One region of the Lentibacillus cibarius genome, then DNA from elsewhere that is predicted to be linked to it. Evidence: riboswitches for the same ligand, from Rfam matches in the RefSeq annotation. Region 1 holds a riboswitch; each other region holds the start of a gene.
The links. Region 1 has a riboswitch for S-adenosylmethionine ahead of FFL34_RS05650 (hypothetical protein). Riboswitches for the same ligand answer to the same signal wherever they lie in the genome.

Region 1 (4,219 bases):
ATTTTTAATCATTATACATGAAGGTGAAGGAGTTTTATAATCAGTCTAAGTAGAAGTTGTGATTTGAAAATCCTAAATATAAGCAGGGTATGAGAGAATGTCAGATATTAGAACTAATTTTTTAAAAGAAGAGGGAGGTTATATCGGGAAATCAAAGATGGAGGATAATCATTACGTCAATTCCTTACTAAAGGAACCTTAAATTATTAGAGAGGAGTGGAAGGTGTGGCTTATACACAGAAGAAAATAAAAGAGGAAATAACAATACCACCATATGAGGGGAGAAGCACACTGTTACAACCTGGTGAGGAACTGGTTATTATGGACGTTGATGGGAAACAGGTCGGTGATTTTGTATGCTTTAATAAAAATGATTCCAATGAATTCGTATCACCTGTCCATATGCGAGCGTCACTCAGCAGTATTCGATTAAAGGTTGGTGATCCGCTCTACAGTAATAAACGCCGGCCGCTGATGACGTTGGCAGAAGATACGGTTGGCAAGCACGATTTCTTTTTTCCAGCATGTGACTATTATCGCTATAAAGTAGACTATGGCCTAGAGGATCACCCGAACTGCCACGATAATTTACAAAAGGCTCTGGCAGCGTACGGACTGGGAGAGAAACCAGTTCCGGATCCGATCAACTTATTTATGAATAACGTGCTGGACCAAACAGGAGATTACCAGCTTAGTGAACCATTATCCAAACCCGGTGATTATGTCCGGCTTAAAGCATTGGAGGAAGTGGTTGTCGCATGCTCCACCTGTTCCCAAGATATGGAGCCTGTTAATGGATGGAAAGTGACGTCGCTAAAAATGCAGAAGATGGCGTCGAACGACAAAAGCGGCTTTGGACGAAAGCAAAAATAGCTAAAACAGGGAGTTTGATTAATATGGACATACAAATCGCCGTTGACCTTTTCTAAGGGTTCAACGGCAATTTGTATCTCCTAAAAAGGTGTGACGATGCACCCATTTCTAATACTAAAGTAGGAATATTTTATACGTATCTGAAAACTTATAGTATTATTACATTATGGAAGGAAAGGGAAGGCCTAACATTGCGTATCAATTTGTGAAAGATATTACCCTTTCCCTATGACTGTTAATATTTTTTTGTGGTTTGAAACGCTTATCCTTTAACATTTTATGGTTGTCAAGGCACACAAAACACCAGCCACATGTTTCCACAATTGGCAGTAAAGCAGTGTCAGGGGAATTGGATTTTAAGGAGTTAATAGGTATTACCGACAAAAACGGAATAACAGTCAAACAAGCAGTAGAAGACATGGGTGTTCATTGGGAAGCGTTAGAGCAGGCAACCTTGTCTTCCGATGAATTGGAGCAATTTCTTGAGGTTCATATCGGCAAGGGGACAAATTGCAGGAAAGTAATGCACAAATAGGCGTTGTCACAGGAATAGCCCGTTCCACACGACTGATTGTGACGACCCTTGGTACATCGAACCATACAGGGACAACACCGATGCATAAGTGAAATGATGCACTGGTTGCAATAGCACCGCTCATTAGCTATGTACAGGAAGCAACCCTAAAAATAAATCGGCAGGAAGATCCTTATCTCGTGGCTACGGTGAGTACAGTGAACGCTAAACCAAACGCCATGACGAGTATTCCCGGTAAAGTCCAAATAGGGATAGATATAAGAAATATTAACGATGGTGCCAAGAGAAGCTTGTAATGCCTCGTCTTTCTTATTACCAATCTGAGGGAAAATGGTTTCAACATTTAGCGATTTACCTGACATTTAAAACACCCTTAAAATAATTATGAAAAGCTTGTTAAACAGTAAAAAACCCTCTTCTGGATAAGAAGAGGGTAGAAAAACCTGTACCATGCACTTCTTATCTTCTAAGCATAACGCTTACTGGAATTGGCACAGTACTATAGGAGCCTGTTGCCGAGGTATCAAAGGGCCAGTCCCTCCACCTCTCTGGATAAGAAAATAATTTACAAATAATTTTGATGATTGTCAATGGTAACATGGATTTTTAATGGCGCTGCTACTAACGCGGATTTTGTGTCGCCGGATCATGAGCAGGATGACAACGAGTAATGACCTGAACCTAATCATAAGCGTCATAAAAAGCTGAAGGATAAGGTAGAACACCTTATTCTTCAGCTTTTTTATAATCTTCCATCATAAAAAATCACCAAATTAATAATATTTAATTAAATAGAATTTTAATAATAATGCCATTGACTCTAATATTTCGAATGTATATAATTCCGTGTATAACAATTCGCTTTATTTGGATAATGAAACGAAGAAAAGATTTCATCATTGGGAGGGACATGAAGTATGGAATGGAATAGCTATTATATAATTCCTGTTGTTTATTTAATCTTAATGATTATTGTTGGCGTTGTTGTATCCAAAAAGCAGGATACGCGCGCCGATTTTTATGTAGCAGGGAACAAAATGAACTCTGGTTTATTATTTAGTACTATTTTTTCTACAGTTGTCGGTGCTAACACCTATATGGGGTTCAGCGGGATGGTCTACACTAGCGGGTTTTCCGTGATGTGGATGCTTGTGGCTGCAGGTTCTGCTTATTTCGTTCTATTTTATATCTCCGGTAAAATCAGACGGATAGCACAGGAATTTGAGGTTTTTACCTTACCGGATATTATGGCACTGCGTTATTCTAATTTCGTAGCCTATTTGACCACTCTTTTTTCACTTGTTGCTTTAGTGGGTGGTGCTGGAGGAAGTATCCTTGGCATTGGTGTCATTTTAAATTCAATACTGGGTATCGACACAACTGTCGCTATTCTCATCACATCAGTTGTCACGATTGTTTATACAACCTTTGGTGGATTGATGGGTGTGGCACTTACAGACTGGATTCAGTCGATTATTATGGTTTTAGGGCTAGTCCTTGTCATTATTTTCGGATTACAAGCTCTGTCTCCGGATAGTTCCTGGTTATATGCAACCACGCATGGACATGAATCGTTAAATAGAGTGCTTGGTGACGGTTTTATAAGTGTGACGGAAAGTGCTACGTTTCTTATGGTGCTTGCTTGGGCGATTACATTTTTGCCTTTGAATACAATAAGCCAAACACAAATCCAGCGCGTTTACTCAGCTAAGAGTGTATCAACCATTCAGCGGATAAGTTTATTGATGGTTTGGTTTGTGGCACTATTTATGGCGTTTGGTTTGGCGCTTGTTGGTGGAATTGGAAAAGCATTAATTCCGGACATGGGCAATGCTGAAACGGTATTTCCAATGCTGGCAATGGAAGTTATTAACCCTTGGATTGGCATGATTATCGTTACAGGTATATTGGGGGCTTGCATGTCTACAGTGGACTCGAATTTGTTAGGTGCTGGGATTCATGTTACACGAGATATTTATGAAAAAAATAACGTTCGAAAGGGTAAGGAGATCAATGAGAAGCATACATTATTAATTACGAGATGGACCCTGGTTATTATTGGTGTTTTATCAACCGTTGCGGCTGTCTTAACACCATCTATAATGGAACTATTGCTTATGACCCAAAAAATATTTGCAGGTGCGACTTTCATTCCTATTATGCTTGGGTTGCTCTGGCGTAAAGCAAATACGAATGGTGCTATTTCCGGCATGCTGCTCGGGGGTGGCGCTACCGTTACATGCCAGATAATAGGTACTGCCGTTGATCCGGTTATTGTCGGAATTATTTTCTCCTTAGCAGGTACAGTTGGTGCTAGTCTATTAATAAGGGAAGAAAATGCAAAAGGTGAGCTATTTCAGGTCAAAACAGTCACGAATAAGGATATCATTTTCTTAAGCATTATTCTTATAGGCTATGTATCTTTCTTGATTGGCGCTAATTTCGTTAATGTTTGGCCTGTTTTAATTATCGTTACGCTGCTAGGGTTAACCCTAGGTGCCGTATTACTGGTCATTTATATACTACCTAAACGAAGAATAGAATCGTAGAAGGAGGAAGACATCTTGTACGCAACTATAAATGGAACAAAGCTCTATTTTGATGTGAATGGTGTGGAAACGGAAGTGAAGAACGGTACTATTCAACATAAACCGATTATCTTTGTAATTCATGGTGGGCCGGGTGGCACCCATTTTAGCTTTAAGCCTCATCTTGATCATTTAACGAATCATGCACAGCTGGTGTATGTTGATCAGCGAGGATGCGGATATTCGGAGGAAGGTGACCCGGAAACATATACCTTGGAAAACA
Region 2 (4,219 bases), 1.7 Mb from region 1:
AAAAATTTCTCATGTTGCGCTCTGCCTTAGGCGCCGCTGGAATCGTATTATATTTTTATGCAATTGACCACCTTGTATTATCCGATGCAGACATGCTGAATAAAATGAGTCCGTTTTTAACGATTGTTTTTGCAGCACTTTTCTTAAAAGAACGCGCAAGGCTTTTTCAAACGATGGCAATTATTATAGCATTCATTGGCACGCTTTTCATTATTAAACCGGAATTTTCCGTGGAAACTATTCCATATATTGCCGGTATTTTCTCAGCGGTTTTCGCCGCGGGTGCCTATACTGTTTTACGCGTGCTCGGTAATAAGGAGCAATTTTATACCGTTGTCTTTTATTTTTCCTTTTTCACCACCATGATTCTGCTTCCGTTTGTCATCATTTTTTATGAGCCAATGACATGGCAGCAGTGGGTTTATTTGCTGGCAGCAGGAATCTTTGCAACCGTTGGACAGTTCGGTATTACAGTAGCCTATAAATACGCACCGGCAAAAGAAATATCAATTTTCTTCTATTCAACAGTCGTTTACTCGGCACTGATCAGCATTGTCCTATTCGGGCAAGTTCCTGATTTATTAAGCGTTCTAGGTTATATCACCATTTTCGGTGCATCCTTCTACATGTTTTTAAAAAATAATGAGGAACACAGGAAACACCAGCACACGAACGCATAAGTGCTGGTGCTTCGTTTAATTTTATGTATACTCTCCCCACACCCTACAGTTGAAACAGGCCAGCACTCATCATACCCTCATGACAATTCCACCCAAGTTACTATGCATTTAACTATGGTTAGCTATGGTCTTTTTTGATATAATAAATTAAAACTAATCTTAGGAAAGAGACGGTTTTCAATATGAAGCTATGGAATAAATATAAACAGACTTCTTTCGTCATTAAAATGGCAATTGGATTTTCTTTTGGTATCCTGGCAGGCATTGTTTTCGGTCAGCAAGCAGAAGTCGTACGCCCGCTTGGAACATTGCTTATTCACTTGCTCAGCTTGATTGCAATACCAGTCATATTTCTCACCGTGGTGCTTGCTGTTGATAAGATGAACGTTACACAGCTTGGCCGAATGGGTGGTAAATTAATCCTATATTATATGACGACAACGGCTTTAGCGGTATTCATCGGACTTGGGCTTGCCTTATGGATCAATCCCGGGGAAAACTTATCATTGCCTGATACAAATGTAGATAAACCGGATACACCGGGTTTTTCGGAAATTCTATTAAAAATTGTCCCGAAAAATATTTTTGAAGCATTTTCTTCCGGGGACCTAATGGCCATTTTGTTTATTGCCGTTATTATTGGGATTGCCATCTCTAATATGAAGTTTTCTAGTGATAAAAAAATGCAGGAATATGGAAACCAGTTGGATACTGTTTTTGCCGCACTTAATGAAATGTTTTATAAAATCCTGTCAGGGGTGCTTTTATATGCGCCAATCGGGGTCTTCGCCATAAGTGCGTCCACTTTCGGGAGCCAAGGCTGGTCTACATTCCAATCCCTACTGAAATTTACAGCCGTCTTTTATATTGGCGTCGCGGTGCTTTGGGCAGTCGTGTATTCAGCGTTTCTGAAGTTTTCAGGTACACGCGTGGGGCACTTTTTCAAGCAGACAAAAGAAGCGTATGTCACCGCCTTCTTCACGTCAAGCAGTATTGCCTCCCTGCCTATTGCTATTGATTCGGCAAAAAAAGCGGGGATTTCGGAAACGACAGCCAACTTCACGCTTCCGCTAGGGGCTGTCTTTAATTCCGATGGCGGCGCGTTAAGAATGGGAGCTTCTCTTGTATTTGCAGCGAATGTAACGAATCTCAACCTTGCACCTGCTGACTTTTTACTAATTGTTTTAATTGGTACATTGTTGTCGATCGGGACAGCGGGAGTTCCAGCTGCTGGTTTGGTTACGTTATCTGCTGTCTTAAGCATGTTCGGGCTTCCGCTGGAGATTGTCGCATTAATTGCTGGCGTCGATGTCCTTATTGGCATGGCCGGTACAGCGTCGAATGTGATTGGTGACATTATCGGATCAGCTGTCGTGGACAAATCAGAACGAAAACGTGCAGCATAAACAAACGAGGCACCAGGGACATTCATAACCGTTCCGGTGCCTCGTTTTTGCTGCCTGTAGATTAACTTTGCGAATTGGCGATTACTATCAAAAGCAATCTTATTCCCTCTTGACTTTTATCCTAATTAGATGTAGCATGTATTTCATAACAATAAAATATTTCAGATTTCTTATCCAGAGAGGTGGAGGGACTGGCCCTTAGAAGCCTCGGCAGCAGACTTACCCAAAAAGTACTGTGCCAATTCCAGAAGCGTAATGCTTGAAGATAAGAGGAGACGCTAGGTTACTGTGCATATTTAAGCCTCTTCTTATTTTAAGAAGAGGCTTTTTAATATGATAAAAGTTAGAGGAGGAATACGAATGAAGCGCAGTTTGGAACAGCGATTGCAGGAAGGAACAGTTATTATCGGGGAAGGGTATTTATTTGAATTGGAGCGCAGAGGGTATTTACAGGCTGGTTCCTTTGTGCCAGAAGTTGCCCTAGACAATCCGGAAGTTTTAAAACAAACGTACCGGGACTATATGAATGCAGGCTCTGATGTCGTTTTGGCATTTACATATAATGCCCACCGCGAGAAAATGCGGATTATCGGTAAAGAAGAATTGCTGGAACCGCTGAACCGTCATGCCATCCGTCTAGCAAAAGAGGTGGCTAAAGAGCACCCCACAGAAGAAGCGCTAGTTGCCGGCAATATCTCAAATACTAATATTTTCGATCCAGAAGATCCCGCTTCCAAAGATGCTGTGCGAAGCATGTTTGCCGAAATGGTTTCTTGGTGCAAGGAAGAAGGGGTCGATTTCATTAACGGCGAAACCTTCTACTATTACGAGGAGGCACGCATTGCACTGGAAGAAATCCAAAAACAAGACTTACCAGCTGTTATTACATTCGCGATGATGGGTGAAAATATTTTACGAGATGGTTATACCGTAGAAGAAGGCTGTCGCCTGCTTTCGGAAAAAGGGGCACTTGTCGTTGGTATGAACTGCTTCCGCGGACCGAACACGATGCAGCCATATTTGGAAAAGATCCGGGAAAATGTGAACGGCTATGTAGCAGGCCTGCCGATACCATACCGGACAACCGACGAACATCCGACATTCTTTAATTTGCCTGATGGCGGCTGTAGTTGTCATTTACCGTTAGAAACCACATTCCCGACAGCACTTGATCCTTTATACCATAACCGTTATGAGCTAGCCGAATGGGCGAAACAAGCAAAAGATATCGGCTTGAATTATATCGGTCTTTGTTGCGGAGCTTCCCCTGCCATGCTGCGCGCTGTAGCAGAAGCAGTTGGCGTAGAAGCAATCAACTCCAAATACTCTCCGGATATGGAGAAACACTTCCTGTTCGGAAAAGACGAAACCTTAAAGAAACATAATGTCGCATATCGGACAAAGGCCTAACCAACAATCTCATCGGGAAACGCTATCGAGGCTAAAGCGTTTCCCGATAGTTTTGCTCGCGATTAGTACGTGATAATCATCAGGATGAAAGCCAGCAAGTTCAAAGCCTAAGGAATGTCCCAATCCTGCACAAGCCTTCGCAACACGCGCGCTTTTTCCTGCCGTTTTTGATACCACATAAATAAAACAGTAATGCCAAGCACAACCAGGCCACAAAGCGTGTATAGGGTCTGATAGCCATAACCTGCTACCACAAGTCCCCAAACGAATGATCCAACCGCAATCCCACCATCAAATAACATAAAAAAGGTAGCCGTTGCCTGACCGCTCCGTGAATGGTGTGTTGTCTGAATTGCCATCGTTTGAAAGCTTGGTAACAACGTGCCATATCCTAAACCAATCAAACCAGCGGATAACAGCAGCATTGCCGCTGTCGACGTAAAACCAAGCACAATAAGACCAACCGCAAAAATAAATAAACATGGAATAATAACATAATTAGGACCTTTTGTATCAAACGTTCTACCGAAAAATGGTCTTGTGCAAATCATTACAATGGCAAAGACTAAAAAGAAATAGCTTGCCGTCGCTGCCAAACCAATCGCATCGGCATAAACCGAAATAAACGAGATAACACTGGCATAAACCAACGCCACCAAACTGCTGATAGTGGCAATCGGCAATGCTTTTGGTTCGATTAAATCCGTTAACGTTAATTTTTTT
Region 3 (4,219 bases), 1.8 Mb from region 1:
AAGGAGTGAAAGTGCCATGTTAAAACTGGAAACAGAGATTGAAGGGAAAAGGGCTTTTTTTGGGGATGTTTTCAAGGTATTTCGGTCCAATGGTTATACATTATGTGGGAATTGGGAATATGACCGTGGGAAGTTTGATATGGTGTTGTGCCGGGAAGGCGGCGAAACGATTTATATTCGAGTCCCTTTCAGTGTTTTGGAAGGGGAACTGGACAAGCCTGATGCTTATCTGGAGTTTCGTACACCATATGTAATCAAGCATGTCGTCAACACTGGTCTTGAATGGGATCAAAACGCTTTGTTGACCACCACCGGATTTAGTCAATTTCAAGAACCTCTCGATAAGGATGGAAACATCACGGATAAAAGCAGATGGGAAGCTGCAGGCGAACAAGAGGTGCAGGAAGTCATGCAATACCTGGAACCAGAGATATCTTGATATGCTAAACGGACACGCACGTGGATGAAAGGGAATGGGGAAAAGCGAGTTTAACTAACAAGTTGTATACCCCCACTGCTAAACATGGTTAAACTACATACGTGAAGGTGGGGGTTAAATAATTTGACTGATCATCACACGACGCCCCTTGAAAAAGAAAAGTACTTTTCTTTTTCGGGGGGGATGTGTCGTGGCGCGGTTGTGCGTCGTCCGCCTCTAATTAATGGCACATCGTTTTCCTTTTTAACGATTTTATACTTCCGTTGCGCTATGTTGATCGTGCAATGCTGTGTTGTTTTTCCCAGCCGAAAAACGTGGGTACCCTGTTACGATAGCGATGATTCCGGCGATTCCGAGCAGTATTGGGTAGATACAATAAGGCATGATCGAAACGGGTGATATGGAAGCAACGCCAGCGACCGCCAGCAGTTGGGCGCCATATGGCAAAATCCCTTGAAAAGCACTTCCGAAAATATCCAGCGTGCTTGCCGATCGGCGCAGGTCAACCCCAAATCGTTCGGAAATTTGTTTCGCTAATGAGCCAACACTGATAATGGCGATGGTGTTGTTAGCGGTTGATACGTCAAATACACTGACAAGACCGGCAATACCAGCTTCGGCACCTTTTCTTGAATTAATTCGCTTACTAATCGTGTACAGTAGGAAATCAATCCCGCCATTCACGCGAACGAGTTCAATCAGTCCACCAAGTAAAACGGCTAACAAGGCTAACTCCTGCATACCGGCCATGCCATCGCCAAGCAGCTTCATTAATCCCATCACATCGAAAGTCCCGTAAACAAATCCAACTGCTCCAGCGAACACAATTCCACCGATTAACACATATATGACATTGACACCAGCAACGGCAAAAATGAGAACAGCAAGATAAGGTAGCACCTTGACCAGATCATATGGGTGATCTCCACTAATCGATCCGCCGGCATTCCAAGTCAAGACACCAAAAATGACGGCAGTCACAATGGCTGCTGGAAGGGCAATAAAGATGTTCACCTTAAATTTGTCGCTCATCTTGACAGCCTGTGTTCTCACAGCAGCAATCGTTGTATCCGAAATAATGGATAAATTATCCCCGAACATCGCACCACTGATAATAGCGCCTAAAATTAATGGCGTGCTCATCCCAGTCTGATCGGCGAGACCGACACCAATTGGGGCAAGCGCAACGACCGTTCCGACAGAAGTTCCCATGGAAATCGAAATAAAGCAGCCGATAACAAACAAGCCAACAATCAGCAAGCTTCCAGGCACGAACGTCAGACCAAGATTGACGGTTGATTCAACAGCACCAACCCCCTCGGCAACTGCAGAGAATGCACCGGCCAACAGGTAAATGATGACCATAAGCATAATGTTCGGATGTCCCGCCCTTTGGTCAGGTAATCCAATTTCTCGTTAAAATCTATTTTTCTATTCATGAACAATGCAACCAATACAGCAATAAATACCGCAACAAGTACCGGCAGCTTATAAAAGTCTCCACTGACTACACCGGAGCCGATAAATAGAAACAGAAAAATGATAAATGGTATTAAAGCCGATGCACGTCCTTTGTTCAAATCTGATGTGTTCATTTCTCTTCCCCCTATTTGTTGTATTTTTGTGGATTCAAGGGTTTTGGAAAATAGTAGAATGGTATTCCCGTTACAGATACCTTAGGCTGCTCGGCATTTTTTCATATAAAAATAAAAAAACCCTCCGTTTTGGAAGGCGTTAGTCCGAACACCTTATCTCTCAAAACGCTTGAAACGCGATTTGCTGGAATTGGCACCTTACAATTATTTCTGCAGGTTGCCGGGCTTCATAGGGCCAGATCCCTCAGCCGCTCTGGATAAGTAATATGAAATTAGTTGATTGATAGAAAGTGTACTACACGATAACAGAAATGTCAATGAATAGTTGGTGGTCCACTATTTTATGTTAAATTTAACACAATTTTAAAAATGAGTTATTATTATAATAAAGGGGGAGAGATTTATGGGGATAACGATATTTTACATTGGATTCCTTGCCTCACTCTTCGGTTTTATCAGTTGGAGAAAGTTCCGAAAATGGAAGGCTGAACGTCAGAATCCATCAAAACAATGGGAAGGAAAAAGCCCCAACGATCGCAAAAAGTCTATGGAAGAATTGGAACAAGACAATCTTAAATATAGGGGCATGGGTCAAATACCACCAGGGATGTAATATTAATAATTTCCCATCTTCAGCGGTTTGATAAAATATTGAATAATAATGAAATAGTCAATGACTTAAGTAAAATGCTGTTTAATATAAAAAAAGGATTGATGTGTAAATTTACGTTAGAAAGTTAGCTAATCCATTAGTGGACGCCATTCCAGAATAAGACTTGGCGTCCATTCCATACATCATACCCATACGACCGGGTACTTCCTGAGTAGAAGTGTGCGTCCAAATTTAATATAAGGAAATAATCCAGAAAGTTATGTGTTAAATTCGAGCATGAACATAGTTATCTTAAAAAGGCTCAAGGGGAGGAATAAACATGAAAACAGATGAAGCGAATAATCACTTTGTTGCCGGTAATGCTGAAGAGCTGCTTTCTGCATTAGAGAATAAAGAGCCATATATATTAATTCCGAAGTATTTCAAAGGAAAATTTCTGGAAAATACACAATTACCATTGACAGAGAAAGAACAAATGGGGTTTGAATTAGGTTCTCGTGGTACAGCAAACTTATTATCTAGTCCTTTATTTCATTTCATAAACTGGCTTAGTAAAGATAGCAAACAACAAAAAAGGATAGACAGTAAAATTCGTAAGTACACACTTAAAGAGCAAGGAGATCATCTTCTTTTATATTTGCGTCAATTAGATTATTAAAAGGACACCGGTGAAATTGAAAGGGGATGTAAGTTTGATCGGTGATAATGTAGCAAAAACGCCCCCGGTATTTAAGAAAAAATTGGGTGTGTATAATGATTAGTTGAATAGAGTTTTATTTGAATTAAGTATTTTAGGTGGGCGATGTTTTTTGAAAAGAAATAGTTTTATCTTTGTTATAACTTCACTACTGGTATTGTTAATCACAGGTTGTGAAGTGGAAGAGCTATCCAAGGAGAAGGAACAGATACAACGGAATTCATTCAATGGTGATAGTAAATATTGGAGTTTAAACGAGTATGAATTGAAAATTGAAGATAACGAAATATTCGCTGGAAATGGAGAACTACAATACAAAGCTGAGGGGAATATTACTGATTATATTTCATTTAAAATGATTGCAGTTATCAATGATGAAAAGGTCGAATTACAAGGGATGAAAAATGTTAGCTCGGTATCAAATTTTAATAATATAGAAACTGGTAGTGCTACACAGGAAATACCTATGATTAAAGGGGAAGAAATAAGGCTTACAGATATAGATGATTATTATGGAATTATAGAATGGATGTCATCAGAAGGGAAGCGAAAGAGCGAGAAAATAAATACCTTTTAGGATGATAAAGGCCCTATATTTAACTAATGAGCAATGGGCGCGTGATAACCTAATAATTTTGCGCCTGAATTGGGCACAATGCTTTAATAAGGATTATTGCTCTATATTAAAGAATAGGGACAGCTTTGTAGTAGATCTGAATTACCTTAAAGTGATAAAGTTTCTTAAACTTAAATGTCAATGGACTTTAATATACCGCGGTTAAAGGGAGGGTAATTATGTTTCAGAAATACACCATTTTTGTGATATTTGTACTGTTACTAATAATATCTGCTTGTTCATCGCAATCAGATGATGA
Region 4 (4,219 bases), 540 kb from region 1:
TTAGGATTTGGTTCCTTTGCAACGAGAAAAGTACCATCCGTTTGCGTCAACTGAGCAAAGTTAATGACTTTGTCTTTAGAACCTCGTGCCTGCACGTAGATAGATGTTTCCGATCCGACAAGCGCAATATCTGCTCCATCTGATAGCAGTGCGGTCATCGTTTTATCCCCACCCCACGCTGTCTGGAGCTTGATGTCGATACCTTGTTCCTCAAAAAAACCTTTTTCAATTGCGACGTATTGTGGGGCGTAAAAAAGTGATCGTGTTACTTCCGCAAGTTTGACCGTTGACGTTCCCCCTGAACCGCATGCAGCAGTAAAAACAAGCAAGAGACAACCTAATAAAGCGGTACAGAAACGCTTTCTCATAACATTCGTTCCTTTCTGCATAAAGATTGTGTTATACTTTTTATCATATGTGGTTGGTAAAAATGTGTGAATGCCTAGAAACGACTAGTTTGTTGGGAGATTGTAGGGCTTTAACGACCGAACATTTTTCATATGAACTCGTCCGGAGAGGAACAAAGGTATAAACGCCTTTGCAGGCTAAAACCGTCACATCCTGTGCGGGCACCTGCACTAGTACGTCGAAGTAGGATGTGGAAGATTTGTAACCCCAGTTGTCTAAAAGTCTTTCCTACTGACGCAGAAAAAAACCGGCCTCCATAAGGAAGACCGGTTGCCGGCATAAGCCAACTATATTCCTTCATATATAAAATCCTTTTGGGATGAGGAAACGAAATGTTTGTTACCCTTTGTAAATCGGACCTGCGTTGTGGATTGCTTCACTTGCCTGTGTGAACTTTTGGAAATTCTCATGGAACTTCATGGCTAATGATTGTGCCTCTGCCTTATATGCTTCCTTATCGGACCAAGTATTACTTGGAATCAGTACCTCATCCGGAACCCCCGGTACATGCATCGGTGCAGCTAAGCCAAAAATGGAATCTGTAACTGTTTCGATATTATTTAATTCGCCTTCCAGTGCTGCATGCACCATTGCCCTTGTATAGGAAAGCTTAATGCGTTCACCCGTTCCATATGGCCCACCAGTCCACCCGGTGTTCACGAGAAATACATTTGAATTATATTGATCAATTTTTTCACCAAGCATTTCGGCGTATGCTGATGGTGCTAAAGGCAAGAACGGTGCGCCAAAGCAGGCAGAAAATGTTGCTTGCGGCATGGTGACACCACGCTCGGTTCCAGCTAGTTTACTTGTGTAGCCGCTTAGGAAATGATACATTGCCTGTTCTTTTGTCAGTTTACTGATTGGCGGCAAGGTACCGGAAGCGTCTGCGGTCAGAAAAATGATGGTATTTGGATGTCCGGCAACACTAGGTGAAACGATATTGTTGATGTTTTCGAGCGGATATGCTGCCCGTGTATTCTCCGTTAGGGACGTATCATCATAATCCGGATCGCGTGACGTCTTATCAAGGACAACGTTTTCCAAGACGGAACCAAACCGGATGGCATGATAAATCTGCGGTTCTTTTTTCTTGGATAAATTAATGCATTTGGCATAGCATCCACCCTCGATATTAAAGACGCCATTAGGGCTCCAGCCATGTTCATCGTCTCCAATCAGACGCCGGTAAGGATCAGCGGAAAGTGTCGTTTTACCGGTTCCGGACAGACCGAAGAACAGCGCTACATCACCTTCCTGGCCGATATTAGCCGAGCAGTGCATGGATAACACATCACGCTTGGGTAAAAGGTAATTCATGATAGAGAAAATGGATTTTTTGATTTCACCGGCATATTCGGTTCCGCCGATTAGTACAATCCGCTTTTTAAAAGAAATAAGAACAAACACCTCGGAATTAGTCCCGTCTACTTCCGGGTCAGCTTTGAATGTCGGTGCGGATATTACCGTGAATTCCGGTTGATGCTCTGTCAATTCGCTTTCTGTTGGTGTGATGAACAGCTGCCGGGAAAACAGGTTATGCCATGCGTATTCATTGATTACTTGAATCGGTAGCCTGTAATTTTCATCTGCGCCAGCAAAACCTTGGAATCGGAATAATTCATCTTTACTATGCAAATAGGCAGTCACTTTCTTTAGCAGTTGATCAAAGGAAGCTTCATCAATGGATTGGTTGGTTTCCCCCCAATCAACATCTTCACTAGTATCATCACGTACAATATATTTGTCTTTCGGGGAACGGCCTGTGTATTCTCCTGTTGTAGCACTGACAGCTCCTGTCGAACTTAAAACGCCTTCATCACGCGACAATACTTTTTCAACTAAATGTGGAACAGTTAAGTTTGAATGGATATTTTCATGTGTTAACAAATCTTTAGTCAGCAATGTGTCTTCTTTTGTTTTCATTTGGCATACCTACCTTTTTATTATTTTCATAGTATAAATAACTCTTATCAATTTAATCTGTTTATTAGTATAACACATTTTAAATAATAGTCCATACTATTTTATGGTTATATATATGAAATTTTCGTGTCAATGTTCCTGCATCCCAATAAATAAGTTGACATCCCATAGGGGGATTCGTTACGATATTTGTCGAGCGGATACTCTCTTATTCGGAGTGGTGGAGGGACAGACCCATTGAAGCCCGGCAACCGTCACGAATGTGAAAAGGTGCTAAACTGGTGCAAGGCCAAGACCTTGAACAATAAGAGCGAAAGGCCTCAACCTTTCCTCGGGACGCAGGAAAGGTTTTTTTGTTTGATAAAGAAACGAACAGGTTGAGATATACTGAAGAGAAGGAGTTCCGTATCAAAATCCAAGGAGGATAGCCATATGGCTATAAAGCGTCGATTATTCACATCTGAATCGGTGACAGAAGGCCATCCGGATAAAATTTGCGATCAGATTTCAGATGCGATACTTGATGAAATACTTACCAAAGATCCCAATGCTCGAGTAGCATGTGAGACAAACGTTACGACAGGAATGGTGCTTGTTTCTGGGGAGATTACAACAACAACCTATGCAGACATTCCAGCGATTGTACGCCAGACCATTAAAGATATAGGTTATACACGCGCCAAATTCGGTTTTGACGCTGAAACCTGCGCCGTGCTTACAGCCATCGATGAACAGTCGCCAGATATTGCCGGTGGCGTTGATAATGCACTGGAAGCACGTCTCGGAAAAATGAGTGATGAGGAAATAGCATCGATTGGTGCCGGCGATCAGGGGCTGATGTTCGGTTATGCTTGTGATGAAACAGAGGAATTGATGCCATTGCCAATTTCGCTCGCCCACAAACTGGCTAAACGGCTGGCAGATGTGCGCAGCGAATGCATATTGGACTATTTGCGTCCTGATGGTAAAACACAGGTAACGGTTGAATACGATGAAGACGGCAAACCGGTGCGAATTGATACTATCGTCATTTCTGCACAGCACCATCAAGATGCTGTTCCGGAACAGGTTGAAACAGACATGATTGAATATGTTATCCAACCGGTTGTTCCGGCGCATTTACTGGACGATGAGACCAATTATATCATTAATCCGACAGGGCGTTTTGTTATTGGCGGCCCACAAGGTGATGCAGGTCTGACGGGAAGAAAAATTATTGTTGACACATATGGCGGTTATGCACGTCATGGAGGCGGGGCATTCAGTGGGAAGGATTCGACGAAAGTGGATCGCTCAGCCGCGTATGCAGCACGGTATGTTGCAAAAAACATTGTTGCCGCAGATTTGGCAAAAACATGCGAAGTGCAACTTGCCTATGCAATCGGTGTTGCTGAGCCAGTATCAATTTCTATAAATACGTTTAACACCAGTGCGATGGACGAGGAAACGCTTGTGGATGCCATTCGGAAAACATTCGACCTTCGTCCGGCAGGTATCATACGCATGCTGGACTTACGGAAGCCAATTTTCAAAAACACTGCCGCATATGGTCATTTTGGACGGACGGATGTTTTATTCCCGTGGGAAAAAACCGACAAAGTAGATGAGTTGCAGGCATTGGTGAAAAACCGATAAAGGAAAAAGGTGCAGAATCTTGTCTGCACCTTTTCTGTAACGTCAGAAAGTATTATATGGATGACCTTAATAAAAACTTCGGTATTCGCTATAAGACAAGGCGGATATTGGGTTTTTCTAATGCCCTGTGTATATGGCGATAAGGTCGATTTTTGCCTTTTTTCGTAGTTATACTTGTTTGGTTTGTGGTATAATTTGAAAGATGCAACTGATGGAAAGTGAGGCAAAAAAATGTGCGGTTTTATTGGCA

Region 2: it holds a riboswitch for S-adenosylmethionine, as region 1 does, so the genes downstream of both, FFL34_RS14245 (homocysteine S-methyltransferase family protein) here and FFL34_RS05650 (hypothetical protein) in region 1, are expected to answer to the same signal.
Region 3: it holds a riboswitch for S-adenosylmethionine, as region 1 does, so the genes downstream of both, FFL34_RS14720 (Na+/H+ antiporter NhaC family protein) here and FFL34_RS05650 (hypothetical protein) in region 1, are expected to answer to the same signal.
Region 4: it holds a riboswitch for S-adenosylmethionine, as region 1 does, so the genes downstream of both, metK (methionine adenosyltransferase) here and FFL34_RS05650 (hypothetical protein) in region 1, are expected to answer to the same signal.

What each region holds. Positions count from the first base shown of each region.
Region 1 is NZ_VCIA01000001.1:1,174,982-1,179,200, reverse strand. It holds gene FFL34_RS05660 (DUF1989 domain-containing protein) at 226-873, shown strand; gene FFL34_RS05655 (hypothetical protein) at 1,211-1,408, shown strand; gene FFL34_RS05650 (hypothetical protein) at 1,555-1,770, opposite strand; SAM riboswitch class I at 1,865-1,967, opposite strand; gene FFL34_RS05645 (sodium:solute symporter family protein) at 2,326-3,957, shown strand; gene FFL34_RS05640 (alpha/beta fold hydrolase) at 3,973-4,219, shown strand, end outside.
Region 2 is NZ_VCIA01000001.1:2,901,136-2,905,354, reverse strand. It holds gene FFL34_RS14255 (DMT family transporter) at 1-680, shown strand, start outside; gene FFL34_RS14250 (dicarboxylate/amino acid:cation symporter) at 863-2,086, shown strand; SAM riboswitch class I at 2,254-2,358, shown strand; gene FFL34_RS14245 (homocysteine S-methyltransferase family protein) at 2,447-3,496, shown strand; gene FFL34_RS14240 (MFS transporter) at 3,604-4,219, opposite strand, start outside.
Region 3 is NZ_VCIA01000001.1:2,994,781-2,998,999, forward strand. It holds gene FFL34_RS14715 (YugN family protein) at 17-439, shown strand; partial or broken gene FFL34_RS14720 (Na+/H+ antiporter NhaC family protein) at 692-2,034, opposite strand; SAM riboswitch class I at 2,185-2,298, opposite strand; gene FFL34_RS14725 (hypothetical protein) at 2,438-2,647, shown strand; gene FFL34_RS14730 (hypothetical protein) at 2,967-3,305, shown strand; gene FFL34_RS14735 (hypothetical protein) at 3,457-3,921, shown strand; gene FFL34_RS14740 (hypothetical protein) at 4,140-4,219, shown strand, end outside.
Region 4 is NZ_VCIA01000001.1:633,129-637,347, reverse strand. It holds gene FFL34_RS03205 (ABC transporter substrate-binding protein) at 1-368, opposite strand, end outside; gene pckA (phosphoenolpyruvate carboxykinase (ATP)) at 748-2,334, opposite strand; SAM riboswitch class I at 2,540-2,645, shown strand; gene metK (methionine adenosyltransferase) at 2,767-3,969, shown strand; gene asnB (asparagine synthase (glutamine-hydrolyzing)) at 4,201-4,219, shown strand, end outside.